DNA from 2 places in the Arthrobacter sp. SLBN-112 genome. Region 1 is predicted to be linked to the other one. Evidence: riboswitches for the same ligand, from Rfam matches in the RefSeq annotation. Region 1 holds a riboswitch; the other holds the start of a gene.
The links. A riboswitch is a leader RNA that binds a small molecule or an ion and turns the genes downstream of it on or off. The one in region 1 is predicted to bind thiamine pyrophosphate.

Region 1 (7,068 bases):
ACCTGGGAGCATCCATTTGACTTCTGTCAACGCCTGCGGGTTTTGACAATATGTGCCCCAATGGGTGCCGGATGTGGCGGTACGTCAGGGGCAGGAGTGTTGCCACATATGGAAAATGATCGAGATCTGGCAGTTAACGACGAAGCAGCGGAAGCTGCTGCACCCAAGAAGGCACCGCGCACCCGGCGCAAGGCGGCGCCCCAGGCCGACGCCGTGACCCCGGCGGAGGGCCACCGCACCCGAACCCGCCGGCGATACGCCGGTGGAAGAACCCGTCGCGGAGAAGAAGGCCCCGGCCCGCCGCACCCGTGCCCGGAAGAAGCCCGACGCTGCTGAACCCCTTCCGGCCTTCGCGGATGACGCTGAGTCCGTTGCCGCTGCCGCCGCCCCTTCGGCTGAGGTATCCGCAGCGGTACGGGCCGAAGAAAGCCCCGCCGCCGTCCCCGCCACGGATGCCGAAGCGGACGTCGAAACGAAGCCCGTCCGCCGTCGTCGGGTAGCCACCCGCAAGGTCGCGTCCCCGGCCCCGGAAGCCGCATCACCGGCCGCGGATGGCGCTGCCGACGCCCCTGCAGCACCGGAAGCCGTGGAAGAAGCGGCAGCGGAAGAAACCCCCGAGGCAGCTCCCGCGGCCCAGGAGATCGCCGGTGGACCAGGCACCGTCCAGGAGGCCCCCCGGGACGCTGCGCAGTCACCGGAGCCTGCCGCCGCCACCGACGCTCCTGAAGCCGGAAGCGAAGCCGCGTCCGCTGCGGCGGCGAGCCCCTTTGGTTCCCTGTTCCTCGAACCGGGTTCCGCGACCTCGGTCCTCTTCCAGGCCCCGGACTTGAGCACTGTGGTCCGCCCTGCGGTGCCCGCGACTGAGGAGACTGACGAGGACGAAGCCGAAGAGGCCGACGACTCGGCCGGCCGGCGCCGGCGCCGCAGCCGTGGCCGCCGCGGCCGCAGCCGCGTTGATGATAAGGCGGACGAAGACATCGACGGCGCCAGTGCAGGGGCTGACGCCGATGACGAAGGTGACGAGGACGCCAGCCTGCAGCTGGAAGACGGTGTGACCTCCCGTCGTCGTCGCCGCCGCCGCCGCGGTGACCAGGACCTTGAGCTGACCGGCGGCGGGGATGACGACCCGCCCAACACGGTGACCCGTGTCCGCGCGCCGCGCCCGGTCACCGAAGCGCCCGTGAATAACCGCGTCACCAGCGTCAAAGGCTCCACCCGCCTCGAGGCCAAAAAGCAGCGCCGCCGCGAATCCCGCGACACCGGCCGCCGCCGCACGGTGATCACCGAAGCCGAGTTCCTGGCCCGCCGCGAGTCCGTCGACCGGCAGATGATCGTCCGGCAGCGTGACGACAGAATCCAGATCGCCGTCCTCGAAGACGGCGTCCTGGCCGAACACTTCGTGTCCAAGACCCAGCAGGACTCGCTGATCGGCAACGTGTATCTGGGCAAGGTCCAGAACGTGCTGCCGTCCATGGAAGCGGCGTTCGTTGACATTGGGCGCGGCCGCAACGCCGTGCTCTACGCCGGCGAGGTCAATTGGGAAGCCGTCAACCTCGAAGGCAAGCAGCGCCGGATCGAAAACGCGCTCAAGTCCGGCGATACCGTCCTGGTCCAGGTGACCAAGGACCCGGTGGGCCACAAGGGCGCCCGGCTCACCAGCCAGATCTCCCTGCCCGGACGCTACCTGGTGTACGTGCCCGGCGGCTCCATGACCGGCATCTCCCGCAAGCTGCCCGACGTCGAACGCAACCGCCTCAAGCGCATCCTCAAGGACCGTCTCCCCGAACACGCCGGCGTCATTGTCCGCACCGCGGCCGAGGGCGCGTCCGAGGAAGAACTGACGCACGACATCAACCGCCTCCGCGCGCAATGGGAAGGCATCGAGAGCCAGTCCGCCTCCACCAAGGTCCTTGCCCCCGAACTGCTGTACGGCGAACCGGACCTGACCATCAAGGTGGTCCGCGACGTCTTCAACGAGGACTTTTCCAAGCTCATCGTCTCCGGCGAGGAGGCCTGGGACACCATCGAGGCCTACGTCACGTACGTGGCCCCGGATCTGGTGGGACGCCTCGAGAAGTGGACCAAGGACCAGGACATCTTCTCCGCCTGGCGCATCGACGAGCAGATCCACAAGGCACTTGAGCGGAAAGTGTTCCTGCCCTCCGGTGGTTCCCTGGTCATCGACCGCACCGAAGCCATGACCGTGGTGGACGTCAACACCGGCAAGTTCACCGGCAGCGGCGGCAACCTCGAGGAAACCGTCACCAAGAACAACCTCGAAGCTGCCGAGGAAGTGGTGCGCCAGCTGCGGCTGCGCGACATCGGCGGCATCATCGTGATCGACTTCATCGACATGGTGCTCGAATCCAACCGCGACCTGGTCCTGCGCCGCATGGTGGAATGCCTGGGCCGCGACCGGACCAAGCACCAGGTCGCCGAGGTCACGTCCCTTGGCCTGGTCCAGATGACCCGCAAGCGCATGGGCACCGGCCTGCTGGAAGTCTTCGGCGAGCAGTGTGAGGCGTGCGCCGGACGCGGCGTGGTGACCCACGACGATCCCGTGGAGCACCGGCGGGCCAATATCGTGGCGGCCGAACACCACGTCCAGCGCGCCGACAACCGTCCCGACGCCCGTGGGGAAGCCCACCGCCCCGAGGGGCAGCGGACCGACGCCGGCCAGCCCGGTGCCCGGACCGAGCGCAAACGCCGGCGCGGACGTGGCGGCCAGCAGGCCGAGACGATACCGGCACCTGCGGTGCACGTCCACACCGTGCAGCCTGATCCCGCCGACGCCGAGCGGCACGCCAAGGCGGAGGCCACCAGGCTTGCCCTGGCGAACATTGCCGCCGCCGCCCACGCGGCCCACCTGCATGACGACGAGCTGGCCGCCGCCCGGCAGGCGCCGGCACAGCAGGCTCCGGCCCCGCAAACGCCGGTCCAGCCTACTCAGGCAGCAGACGGTGACGCGCACGACGCCGACGCGCACGGTCGTCCCGCGGCGGTCCTGACGTTTGGCGGCGAGAAAGTCCCGCTTCCGTTCGTGGAGCATGCGGAGGAGCAGCAACCCAGGCCTGCCCTGACGCTTGACCGGCTCGCGGAAGCATTCGCCCACCTCGGCCAGCCGGCGTCGCCCGTTGAGGCCGCGCCGGAGAACACCGGAGCCGCTGAGCCGGCAACGGAACAGGCCACGCCGGAGCACCTGCCGCAGGGCGGGGAAGCCCAGGCGCGCGTCGGGCAAGCGCCGGCTGAGAAGGACTACTCCGACCACACGCTGGAGCAGACCCGCCAACGCAGGCCGCGCCGCCACCGGGCTGCCAGCCGGGCCCAGGGTGCTGCCAACGAAACCGCTGTCCAGCACCATGAGAACGTGCAGGCCGCCAATACCGGCCACTCGCACGCAGCCAAGGCCCCGGAACCCGCGAAGCAGCAGACGGCAAAGCCTGCTGATACCGGCAAGCCGTCAGCGGAACCCATCATCCTCGGCGTCGGCGTTCCAGCTTCGGAACTCTAGGCCGCGCGTCAAAGGTTGCCAATGAAGTCCCCGTCCCGTGGACCATTCCCCCCGTCATTACGGGGGGACCAGTCCACCAGGCGGGGACTTCCTGCATCCGGGGGCTGTCAGCTTTACCGCAGCCCGGGGCTACCGGCTAGGCTGGGAAACCGACACGGGGTGCCGCGCAGAAGGCCGGCTGAGATCCACACCCGTTGAACCTGTCCGGCTAGTACCGGCGAAGGGATGTCTGTTGTCTTCGACCCTTTCCATGCCCCTGCCAACCGCCTCCACTGTTCCCTCCGGGATTCCGGCGGGCCGGGAGGTGCCACGTGTCCTCTCCATCGCGGGCTCCGATCCATCCGGTGGCGCAGGAATCCAGGCGGACCTCAAAAGCATTGCAGCCCACGGCGGATACGGCATGGCTGCCATCACCGCACTCACCGCACAGAACACCCGCGGCGTTGTGGCCGTCCACGTTCCACCTGCAGCCTTCCTGGCCCAGCAACTCGATGCCGTCAGCGACGACATCACCATCGACGCCGTCAAGATCGGCATGCTCGGTGACGAAGCGGTGATCCGCACGGTCCGCCAATGGCTCGAAAAGGTGCGTCCCGCCGTCGTGGTCCTGGACCCGGTGATGGTGGCCACCAGCGGCGACCGGCTGTTGAAGGAATCCGCCGAAGCCGCCCTCCGGGAACTGCTGCCCCTTGCACACCTCATCACCCCCAACCTGCCGGAACTCGCCGTGCTGGTGGGCGAGGAGCCGGCAGGGGACTGGGAAGCAGCCTTGGACCAGGGCCGGCGCCTGGCTGATGCCACCGGCGCCACCGTCCTGGTCAAGGGCGGACACCTGTCAGGCGAAAGCTGCCCGGACGCGCTGGTGAACACCGCCGGCGTGCTGGCGCATGATGTCGTGGAAGTGCCCGGCACCCGCATCGATACCCGGAACAGCCATGGCACGGGTTGTTCGCTGTCCTCTGCCATGGCAACGGTCCAGGCGCGCCTGGGCGACTGGGAGGCGTCGTTGCGGACGGTCAAGCCCTGGCTGGCCGGGGCGCTTGAGAATTCCGGCCGGCTCGAGGTCGGCCGGGGGAACGGACCCGTGCACCACTTCCACCATGTGCGGGCCCACCTCCAGGAAGGCGGCTTCGCTGACCGGCTCTGGGCCGAAGCCCGGGAGGACCTGGCGGACATCTACGCCCTGGACTTCATCCACGGCCTGGCCTCAGGCGAACTGGCTGAGAAAGACTTTGCCTACTATCTCGCCCAGGACGCCCTGTACCTGAACGGATACTCCCGGGTCCTGGCCCGGGCCAGCGCCCTGGCCCCCTCCGAAGCGGAGCAGCTTTTCTGGGCAGGCTCAGCCCGGCAGTGCCTTGAAGTGGAATCGGAACTCCACCGCTCATGGCTCAGCACCCGGCCCGGGCAAACCGGTCTTGGACCCGTCACCAAGGCCTACGTTGACCACCTCACCGCAGTGTCGGCGTCGGGCAGCTATGCCGTCCTTGCCGCCGCTGTCCTGCCCTGCTTCTGGCTCTACGCCGAGGTGGGCAGGGCACTGCACGGACAGTTCCTCGCGGCGGGCGAACCTGACGGGCACGCCTACGCTGCATGGCTCCGCACGTACGCCGACGAAGGCTTCGCGGAGGCCACCCGGCAGGCCATCGCCATCGTGGATGCGGCGGGACGGAAGGCCTCTGACCAGGAACAGGCTGCCATGCTGACGGCGTTCAAGCAGTCCTGCCGGCTTGAAGTGGAATTCTTCGACGCGCCGCGCCTGCACTCCTGACGTCCGACGGCGGCGCCGCGGCTATGATGGATACGCACAGTTGCGGCGCTGCATGCCAGGTTGTGGTTACTATCACAGCCGGCCCGCCGGAACCAGCCTCATTTGCGGCTGGAGACGGATTTAGCGTATTCTGGATCTTCGGTGCTTACGCCAACACTTGGGTTATGATCCCACGGCGTTGAGGCACAGCGAGAAACCAGGCTTTTAGTGAGTCGGTTCCGCACGCAAATTTTGTTATAAACGTCGAGAGAAGTGAGTTCCCAAGTGGTGTACGCGATTGTCCGCGCAGGCGGCCGCCAAGAGAAGGTTTCCGTTGGAGACTTCGTTACCCTGAACCGCGTCGCCGGTGGAGCCGGCAGCACCATTGAGCTGCCCGCACTGCTCCTGGTTGACGGTGACAAGGTCACCTCCGCAGCCAAAGACCTGGCCAAGGTAACTGTTACGGCTGAAATCCTCCAGGACCTGCGTGGTCCTAAGATTGTCATCCAGAAGTTCAAGAACAAGACCGGCTACAAGAAGCGCCAGGGTCACCGACAGGAATTGACCAAGGTCAAGATCACCGGCATCAAGTAACCACCGGTTACTGTTCAGGCATTTCAACAGATTCCCCAGAATTTAGAGGCAGGCATTTCAGATGGCACATAAAAAGGGCGCGAGCTCCACTCGCAACGGTCGCGATTCCAACGCTCAGTACCTCGGCGTCAAGCGCTTCGGCGGCCAGGTCGTTTCCGCAGGCGAGATCATCGTCCGCCAGCGTGGCACCCACTTCCACCCGGGCGCCGGCGTTGGCCGCGGCGGTGACGACACCCTGTTCGCATTGACCCCGGGCGCCGTTGAATTCGGCACCCGCCGCGGACGTCGCGTAGTCAACATCGTTGCTGCTGCAGCCGCAGAGTAACAACCAGTTTTGAAGCGGTGGAGCGGGCCTGAGGGCCCGCTCCACTGTTCTTTTAACCGCACTACAATCGTTGTGGCGTCCCCGGGCGCCGCGTAAACAGCATTCTGAGGAGATCCACGTGGCCAGCTTTGTAGACCGGGTAGTACTTCACGTATCCGGCGGAACCGGCGGCCACGGATGCGTTTCCGTCCACCGTGAGAAGTTCAAGCCGCTGGGCGGGCCCGACGGCGGCAACGGCGGCGACGGCGGCGACGTGATCCTCCGGGTGGACCACCAGACCACCACCCTCCTCGATTACCACCACGCACCGCACCGGCACGCCAGCAACGGCGGTCCCGGCATGGGCGACTGGCGCGGCGGCAAGAACGGCGAGACCCTGATCCTTCCCGTTCCGGACGGCACCGTGGTCAAGTCAAAGGACGGCACCGTACTGGCGGACCTCGTGGGTGAGGGCACCGAGTACATCGCCGCAGCCGGCGGCGTGGGCGGCCTGGGCAACGCCGCCTTGTCCTCGCAGAAGCGGCGCGCACCCGGTTTCGCGCTGCTGGGAATCGAAGGTGACTCCCGCGATGTGGTCCTGGAACTGAAGTCCATCGCAGACATCGCCCTGGTGGGCTTCCCGTCCGCCGGAAAGTCCAGCTTGATCGCCGCAATGTCCGCCGCCCGGCCCAAGATCGCCGACTACCCCTTCACCACCCTGATTCCCAACCTTGGCGTCGTGCAGGCGGGCGAGGTCCGGTTTACCATCGCCGACGTCCCCGGCCTGATCGAGGGCGCCAGCGAGGGCAAAGGCCTGGGACACAACTTCCTGCGCCACGTCGAGCGCTGCGCTGCCTTGGTCCACGTGCTTGACTGCGGCACCCTCGAATCCGACCGCGATCCGCTCTC
Region 2 (7,068 bases), 1.6 Mb from region 1:
ACCCCACCTACCTGATCCTGGTGGCAGGGGTGTCCAACGCGTTCCTCTCCGGGGACCTCTTCAACCTTTACGTCGGCTTCGAGATCCTCCTGACCGCAAGCTACGTGCTGATGACCCTCGGCGGCACCGGGCCACGCATCCGAGCCGGCGTCACCTACGTGGTGGTGTCGGTGGTGTCCTCGGTGCTGTTCCTGATCGCCATCGCCATGGTGTACGGCGCAACGGGCACCGTGAACATGGCCGACCTCGCCCTCAAGCTGGGCGAGCTGGACCAGGGCACCAGGACCCTGCTGCATGTCATGCTGCTGGTGGCGTTCGGCATCAAGGCCGCCGTCTTCCCCCTGTCCTTCTGGCTCCCCGACTCCTACCCAACGGCGCCGGCACCTGTCACCGCCGTGTTCGCCGGCCTGTTGACCAAGGTAGGCGTGTACGCGATGGTCAGGACCGAGACGCTGCTGTTCCCCGGCGACACCCTTAACACGCCCCTGATGGTGGTGGCGCTGCTGACCATGGTGGTGGGCATCCTTGGTGCGCTGGCGCAAAGCGACATCAAGCGTCTGCTCTCGTTCACCCTGGTCAGCCACATCGGGTACATGGTGTTCGGGCTGGCCATGTCCTCCGTGGCCGGGCTGGCGGCGGCGGTCTTCTACGTGGCCCACCACATCACCATCCAGACCAGCCTCTTCATGGTGACCGGACTTATTGAACGCCGCGGCGGCAGCTCCTCGGTCGACCGGCTGGGCGGCCTGGCCAAGCTCTCACCCATGCTTGCGCTGCTGTTCTTCATCCCGGGCATGAACCTGGCCGGCATCCCGCCCTTCTCCGGGTTCCTTGGCAAGGTGGGCCTGCTCCAGGCCGGCGTTGAGCTGGGCACCCCCCTGGCCTATGCGCTGGTGACCGGCGGGGTGCTGACCAGCCTCCTGACGCTGCTTGCGATCGCCCGCGTCTGGAACCGCGCGTTCTGGCGGAAGCCGGAGGACGCCGAACATCCGGACCCGGTGCTCCTGGCCGGCCCCTCGGGGCGCGCCGCCGGGCCGGGTGCCAAACTCAACACCGTCACGCTCCTGCCGCGCACCATGGTTGGCTCAACCCTGGGCCTGGTGGTCCTCGGTGTCGCCCTCACCGTGTTCGCGGGGCCACTGTTCGGGCTCTCCGGCCAGGCCGCGCGGGACATGCTTGACCGGGCGCCGTATATCCAGTCGGTCCTCGGCGAAAATACCGCTGTCCCGGCCACCGTGACGGGAGGAGGACGATGAGCCGCAAACGGATTTCGCTGCGCCAGGAGCTTCCGCTGCTGGTGTGGCTGGTGATTGTCTGGGGCGCCCTGTGGCAGGACTTCAGCCCCGGAAACCTGCTCTTCGGCGCCCTGCTGGCGGTGGGGGTTGCCCGGTTGTTCTACCTTCCGCCGGTGGAGCTCAGCGGCCGGTTCAACATCCTGTACGCCGTACCCTTCGCCTTTGCCTTCCTGGGGAAGGTGGTGGTGGCCAGCGGCCAGGTCCTGTACCTGGCGACCGTCCGGGGACCCAAGGTGACCAACGCCGTCGTCGCGGTAAAGCTCCGCAGCCACCAGGACCTGATCGTCACCGCCACCGGGCACGTGATCTCCCTGATCCCAGGCTCCCTGGTGGTGGAGGTGGACCGCCCGGCCTCCACCCTGTACCTGCATGCACTCAACATCACCTCGAAGCAGGACATCGAGGGCCTGCGGAACGAGGTACGGTCCATCGAGGCCGGCCTGATCCGCATCATGGGCTCCGTCGAAGAACTTGAAGCCGTCCGAATGGAGGCATCCGCATGATGCCCGTTGTCCTGGCGGTCACGGCCGTCATTTTCTCGCTGGCCGCCGGCGGGGCCATCATCCGGATTGCCCGCGGCCCTTCGCTGCTGGACCGGGTCCTCGCGGCCGACGTGCTGCTTGCCATCCTGGGCGGGGCCCTGTGCGTGGACATGGCGGTGAACCGGCACCTGAACAACTTGATGCTGGTGGTGGCCATCTCCATCATCGGGTTCATCGGGTCAGTGACGGTGGCCCGGTTCGTCGCAGACCGGAGGGTGAACCCCAATGAATCCTGACGTCTCCGGCGCCGACGCGTGGATTGACCTTGTCTCCGCGGTGTTCATGGTGGTGGGTGCGCTTCTGTCGCTGGGCGCCGCGATCGGGCGTGCTCCGCTTCCCGGACCTGATGAGCCGCATGCACGCCGCCACCAAGCCGCAGGTCCTGGGCCTGTTCCTGCTGCTGGCAGCCATTGGACTCCAGATGCGGACATGGTGGGTCTGGCCGGTGCTGGTGGTGGCCTGGATCTTTCAGCTGCTTACGGTGCCCGTGTCCGCGCACATGGTGGGCAGGGCCGGCTACCGCACCAAGCACCTGCACAGGGAACTGCTTGCCGCGGATGAGCTTGAAGCCGTGGTGCAAAAAGCCGCCGCCGAGGCTGCCCGGACGGACAACCCCGACGACGGCGAAACCCGCCAGTAGCTAGACGATGTCCTGCGTCTTGGCGAACCGGGTGATGGCGCGCTGGGTGCCCCGGTTGGCCAGGACCTGGATGATCGCGCTGACCGAGGCGGAGATAAGCGCGAATGTCAGCGCCGAACGGAGGCTGGTGGGCACGTCCTCGTTCTTTCCGGTAGGCGGCTTCTGCCCGGTGGTCTTCTCCCAGATGGCGTTGACGAGCTTGGTGCCGACCAAGCCTGCGCCCAGGCTCACCCCGGTCCCGAGCAGCTTGATGAAAAGGTTCATTCCTGGTACTCCTTGCGGGCGGAAAACGGACTTCCTCCAGCCTAGCCGTACACCCGTGCCGGTCCGGGCAAAGGCGTGGCGGGCTGCAAGCGGGTTGTTCGGCTAACCGGCCGACGGGCCGGTGCGGAACTTGATCATCTTGTGCGTGCCGTCGCAGTAGGGCTTGATGGCCGAGGCGCCGCAGCGGCACAAGGCAACGGTCTTGCGGTCGCGGGGTACGGCGTCCCCGGACGGCGTGACGATTTCAAAATCGCCCCGGACGATCAGGGGCCCGTCCGGGCAGACCACGATGGAGCCCGTGGCGGATTCCTGGTCCATGTCGGAGCCGGTTCCACGCTGTCCGGGATTCATGCCTGCACCGCTTTCATCGAGTTGTTGCCGTTCTTGGCGGGCCCGGCTATCGGGGGTGCAGGCCTCATGCTGCCGCCGCTACGGCCGTCCGCAGCGATGATGCCCCGGCCTCCCACGAGGACATCAGGTGGGTGGACAGCCTGCTGTCGAGGGCCATGACGGCACTCGCCCCAAACAGGACGTCCGCGAGGAGGTGCGGCTCGGCCTCGACCAGGCCGCCGGCGAGGTCACGGCCTGCGATCTGTTCATGGACGGCGTCTGCCTCCACATGCTCATCGAAGTAGTGGGTAACCTCGGCGCCGAAACCGTGCCGGCGGAATCCGTTACCGTAGAACCGGTTGGGCTGGGAGGACGTCATTTCGTAGATCGCCAGGTGGCCGGTGATGGCACCCCGGAGCCGCCGGTTCAGGCCGCAGAGCGACATGAGGTTAACGGTGGCGAGGGAGACTGCGGGGACGGCATCAACGTAGGCGCCGTACCTGTCGTCGAGGCCCAGGCCGCGCATGGTCCGGGCGAACAGCGCGCTGTGCATCCGCTCGGGCCGGCCGCCACCGTATTCGTCCGCCTGGATTTCCACCAAGGCCGCCTTGGGCCGTCCGCTGAGCCGCGGAATGGCCCATGTGTGCGGATCGGCTTCCTTCAGCTGGTACACCGACTTGTGGACCAGGAATTCCCGGAGCTGCTCCAGGCTTGCCTTCCTGGCAACGTAGCGGGAGAGGCTGGGACCGGTGTCCATGGCGGCGAGGCCGAACAGGACGTCGGCTACTTCGTCGCTGGTTATGGCGCCGCGGTCGGGCAGTTCGAAGTCTCCGGCCGCCTGGTGTGCGGCAGCGCGGAGGGCCGCCTCGAACGGTTCCTCGACCAGCTGCCGGACCCTGATCAACGCCGGCTCCCACTCCCAGTTGTCCGAGACGCTGTCCAGGCCGGAGTAATGGAGCTCGTAGAGGCAAAAGAGTGCCAGTTGGATGTCCTCGTCCCCAATGATGTCACCGGTGCCGGCCACCTGCCGCGCCGCCAGGCGGTAGAGCCGGTCCAGCTCCGTCCCTGCGGCACCCGGTGCCTGGGCCAGGACTGTGAACAGGGCGCTGGTGAGGGGGCCTCTGGTGTCCGGGATTCTCATGGTGCTCCTTGGCCTGCCGCGGGGACGGGAACGAACGCCGGACCGCCATGGTGACTCCCATGCCCTGTCCTCTCGAAACCCGGGAAACAATATAGTAAGCATGGTTACTAATAAAACCTAAGCAGGCTTTGCGCAGAGGCTCCTGCAGGTCCACTGGCGCCCGGGCAGGCAGCGCTCAATAGGGGTAGGCAACCGGACGGCATTCTGGCGGGGCTCGGTTCCAGCGAGCCCTCCGGCTGGGCGCCCGCCGAATCCGGATCGTATCCTGTCACATCCGGTGGAATGGCGCTCACAGCCCGCTATCCACCCCTGCCAGGTGTAAACTTGACCACGCCCGGAAGGGCAATCAAAAGCCTTACCCAACGAACAACAACACCAATAACGACAGGGGAGCGCCGCCGTCGGACAACCTGGCTTGCCAGGAACCGCAGGTGGGCGCTGAGAGTGCGGAACAGCCGCAGACCCTCGAACCTGATCCGGTTAGTACCGGCGCAAGGGAGTCGAGTTCTCAAAGTGCCGCGGCTGCACGGCAACAGCCGTCAGCCGGGTCCACTTTCCCCTCCTGTTTCCCAGGAGGATCACATGAGTACTGCAGCAATCAAGAAGACCACCAGTAAGTCCTGGCGCGTCGTGGACATCGTCGTCGCCGCGCTGGTGGCCATCGCGGGCGGCGTCATTTTCTGGGCATGGGACCAGGGAGCAGCCGCGCTGTCTGCCCCCATGAACGCCGCCTACCCGCCCCTGACTGGGCTGCTGGCGGGTGGCTGGATGATTCCCGGCGTGCTGGGGATGCTCATCATCCGCAAGCCCGGTGCCGCCCTGTTCTGTGAAACCGTGGCCGCCACCGGGGAACTCCTCATGGGTTCCCAGTACGGCGCCTCGGTTCTCTTCTCCGGCTTCATCCAGGGCCTCGGCGCCGAAATCATCTTCGCCATCTTCGTGTACCGCAAGTTCAACCTGCCCGTATCCCTGCTGGCCGGCGCCGCGGCTGGATTCTTCTGCGGACTGAATGACTCGTTCGCGCCGTGGGGCTGGAATATCGCCTACTCCGGTGCGGACAAGCTGGCCTACATCGTGTTGACCACCGTCTCCGGTGCCATCCTCGCCGGTGCCCTGTCCTGGCTCGCCACGCGCGGGCTGGCGCGCACCGGCGTGCTGAGCTCCTTCGCGTCCCGCAAGGCCGCTACGGAGCCTGTCTTCTCCTGATGGCACCAGCCCAGGGCGCCGTCCGCCCCGCCGCCGTCACGGCCCGGGGCTGGGGCTGGCGGCATGCCGGCCGGGCAAAACCTGCCGTCCATGCCCTCGACCTGGACATCAGCCCCGGCGAGCGGGTGCTCCTGCTCGGTCCCTCGGGTGCCGGGAAGTCAACGCTGCTGCATGCCCTCGCCGGGGTGCTGGGTGATATCAACGACGACGGCGAGGCCGGCGACGCGGACGAGTCCGGTTCATTGCTGGTTGACGGCGCCCGGCCCCGGGACAGGCGCGGCCGGTCCGGCCTCATGCAGCAGGACCCGGAGACGCAGGTGGTCCTCTCCCGGGTCGGGGACGACGTCGCCTTCGGCGCCGAGAACCTTGCCGTGCCCCGCGACGCCATCTGGGCGCGCGTGCACGAGGCGCTTGCCGACGTCGGGCTGTCCCACCTCCCGCTGGACCACCCGACGTCGGCCCTCTCCGGCGGCCAGAAACAGCGCCTGGCGCTGGCCGGCATCCTCGCGATGCGCCCGGGGCTGATCCTGCTGGACGAACCCACCGCCAACCTGGACCCGGACGGCGTGCTGGAGGTCCGCGACGCCGTGGCGCGCTGCCTGGACAAGACCGGAGCCACCCTGGTGGTGGTGGAGCACCGGGTCTCCGTGTGGAAGGACCTGGTGGACCGGATCGTGGTCCTGCAGCCGGGCTCCGCCTCGGATCCCGCCGTGCTCCTGGACGGGCCCCCGGACCGGGTGCTCAGCGAAGCCCGGGCCATGCTGACGGCCGCCGGGGTGTGGGTGCCGGGGTACGTGCCGGCAACCCGCCGCCGGGCGGACGTCCCGGCCGCCGGAACCGGCAACCTCCTGCTGGCAGCCGAAGACCTCGGCGTCTCCCGCGAGCGTCCCCGCCGCAAAGGCTTCCGGAAAATCCCGCCGGTTCCGGTCCAGGAGGGTGTTGCCGCGCAGGTCAGGGCCGGCCAGGCTCTGGCCGTCACGGGCCCCAACGGCGCCGGGAAATCAACGTTCGCGCTAACCCTCGCGGGGCTCCTGGAGCCGGTGTCCGGAAAAGTGTCCGCCACGGTGGACCTCAGCCGCGGTGCCGGGATCGACCCCTACACGTGGAAGGCCGAGCAGTTGATCTCGAGGGTGGGCACCGTGTTCCAGGAGCCGGAGCACCAGTTCGTGACCGGCAAGGTGCTGGATGAGCTGCTGTTCGGGCCGCGGCATCTGGGCCACGGCGAGGACCGGGTGGAGGAACTGTTGGAGCGGCTGCGGCTCACCCAGCTGGTGGACGCAAACCCCTACACACTGTCCGGCGGTGAGAAACGGCGGCTGTCCGTGGCCACGGTCCTGGCCGCCAGCCCGCAGGTGCTGGTCCTGGACGAGCCCACGTTCGGGCAGGACGCCAACACCTGGGCCGAGCTGGCCTCGTTCCTGTCCGAACTCCTGGACGCCGGCACGGCAGTGGTGTCCGTGACCCACGACGCCGAATTCACCGCTGCCCTGGGCGGGGCCGAGCTGCGGATGGCTGCGGCGGAACCGGTGGCGCCATGAGGCAGCAACTGACGTTGAGCGGCAACCACGCCCTCCTGGCGCGGGCCAATCCGCTGAGCAAGTTCGCCGCCGTCGTGCTCATCACGGCGGTCCTGGCGCTGTCCATCGACTG

Region 2: another riboswitch for thiamine pyrophosphate. It lies ahead of QF050_RS05365 (ECF transporter S component); the one in region 1 lies ahead of thiD (bifunctional hydroxymethylpyrimidine kinase/phosphomethylpyrimidine kinase).

Annotation. Positions count from the first base shown of each region.
Region 1 is NZ_JAUSXY010000001.1:2,710,323-2,717,390, forward strand. It holds partial or broken gene QF050_RS12740 (Rne/Rng family ribonuclease) at 109-3,511, shown strand; TPP riboswitch at 3,657-3,754, shown strand; gene thiD (bifunctional hydroxymethylpyrimidine kinase/phosphomethylpyrimidine kinase) at 3,762-5,282, shown strand; gene rplU (50S ribosomal protein L21) at 5,547-5,855, shown strand; gene rpmA (50S ribosomal protein L27) at 5,917-6,180, shown strand; gene obgE (GTPase ObgE) at 6,299-7,068, shown strand, end outside.
Region 2 is NZ_JAUSXY010000001.1:1,150,826-1,157,893, forward strand. It holds gene QF050_RS05330 (Na+/H+ antiporter subunit D) at 1-1,256, shown strand, start outside; gene QF050_RS05335 (Na+/H+ antiporter subunit E) at 1,253-1,798, shown strand; gene QF050_RS05340 (monovalent cation/H+ antiporter complex subunit F) at 1,795-2,073, shown strand; partial or broken gene mnhG (monovalent cation/H(+) antiporter subunit G) at 2,063-2,477, shown strand; gene QF050_RS05350 (DUF4235 domain-containing protein) at 2,478-2,741, opposite strand; gene QF050_RS05355 (CDGSH iron-sulfur domain-containing protein) at 2,844-3,059, opposite strand; gene QF050_RS05360 (iron-containing redox enzyme family protein) at 3,157-4,212, opposite strand; TPP riboswitch at 4,589-4,728, shown strand; gene QF050_RS05365 (ECF transporter S component) at 4,795-5,418, shown strand; gene QF050_RS05370 (ATP-binding cassette domain-containing protein) at 5,418-6,956, shown strand; partial or broken gene QF050_RS05375 (energy-coupling factor transporter transmembrane protein EcfT) at 6,953-7,068, shown strand, end outside.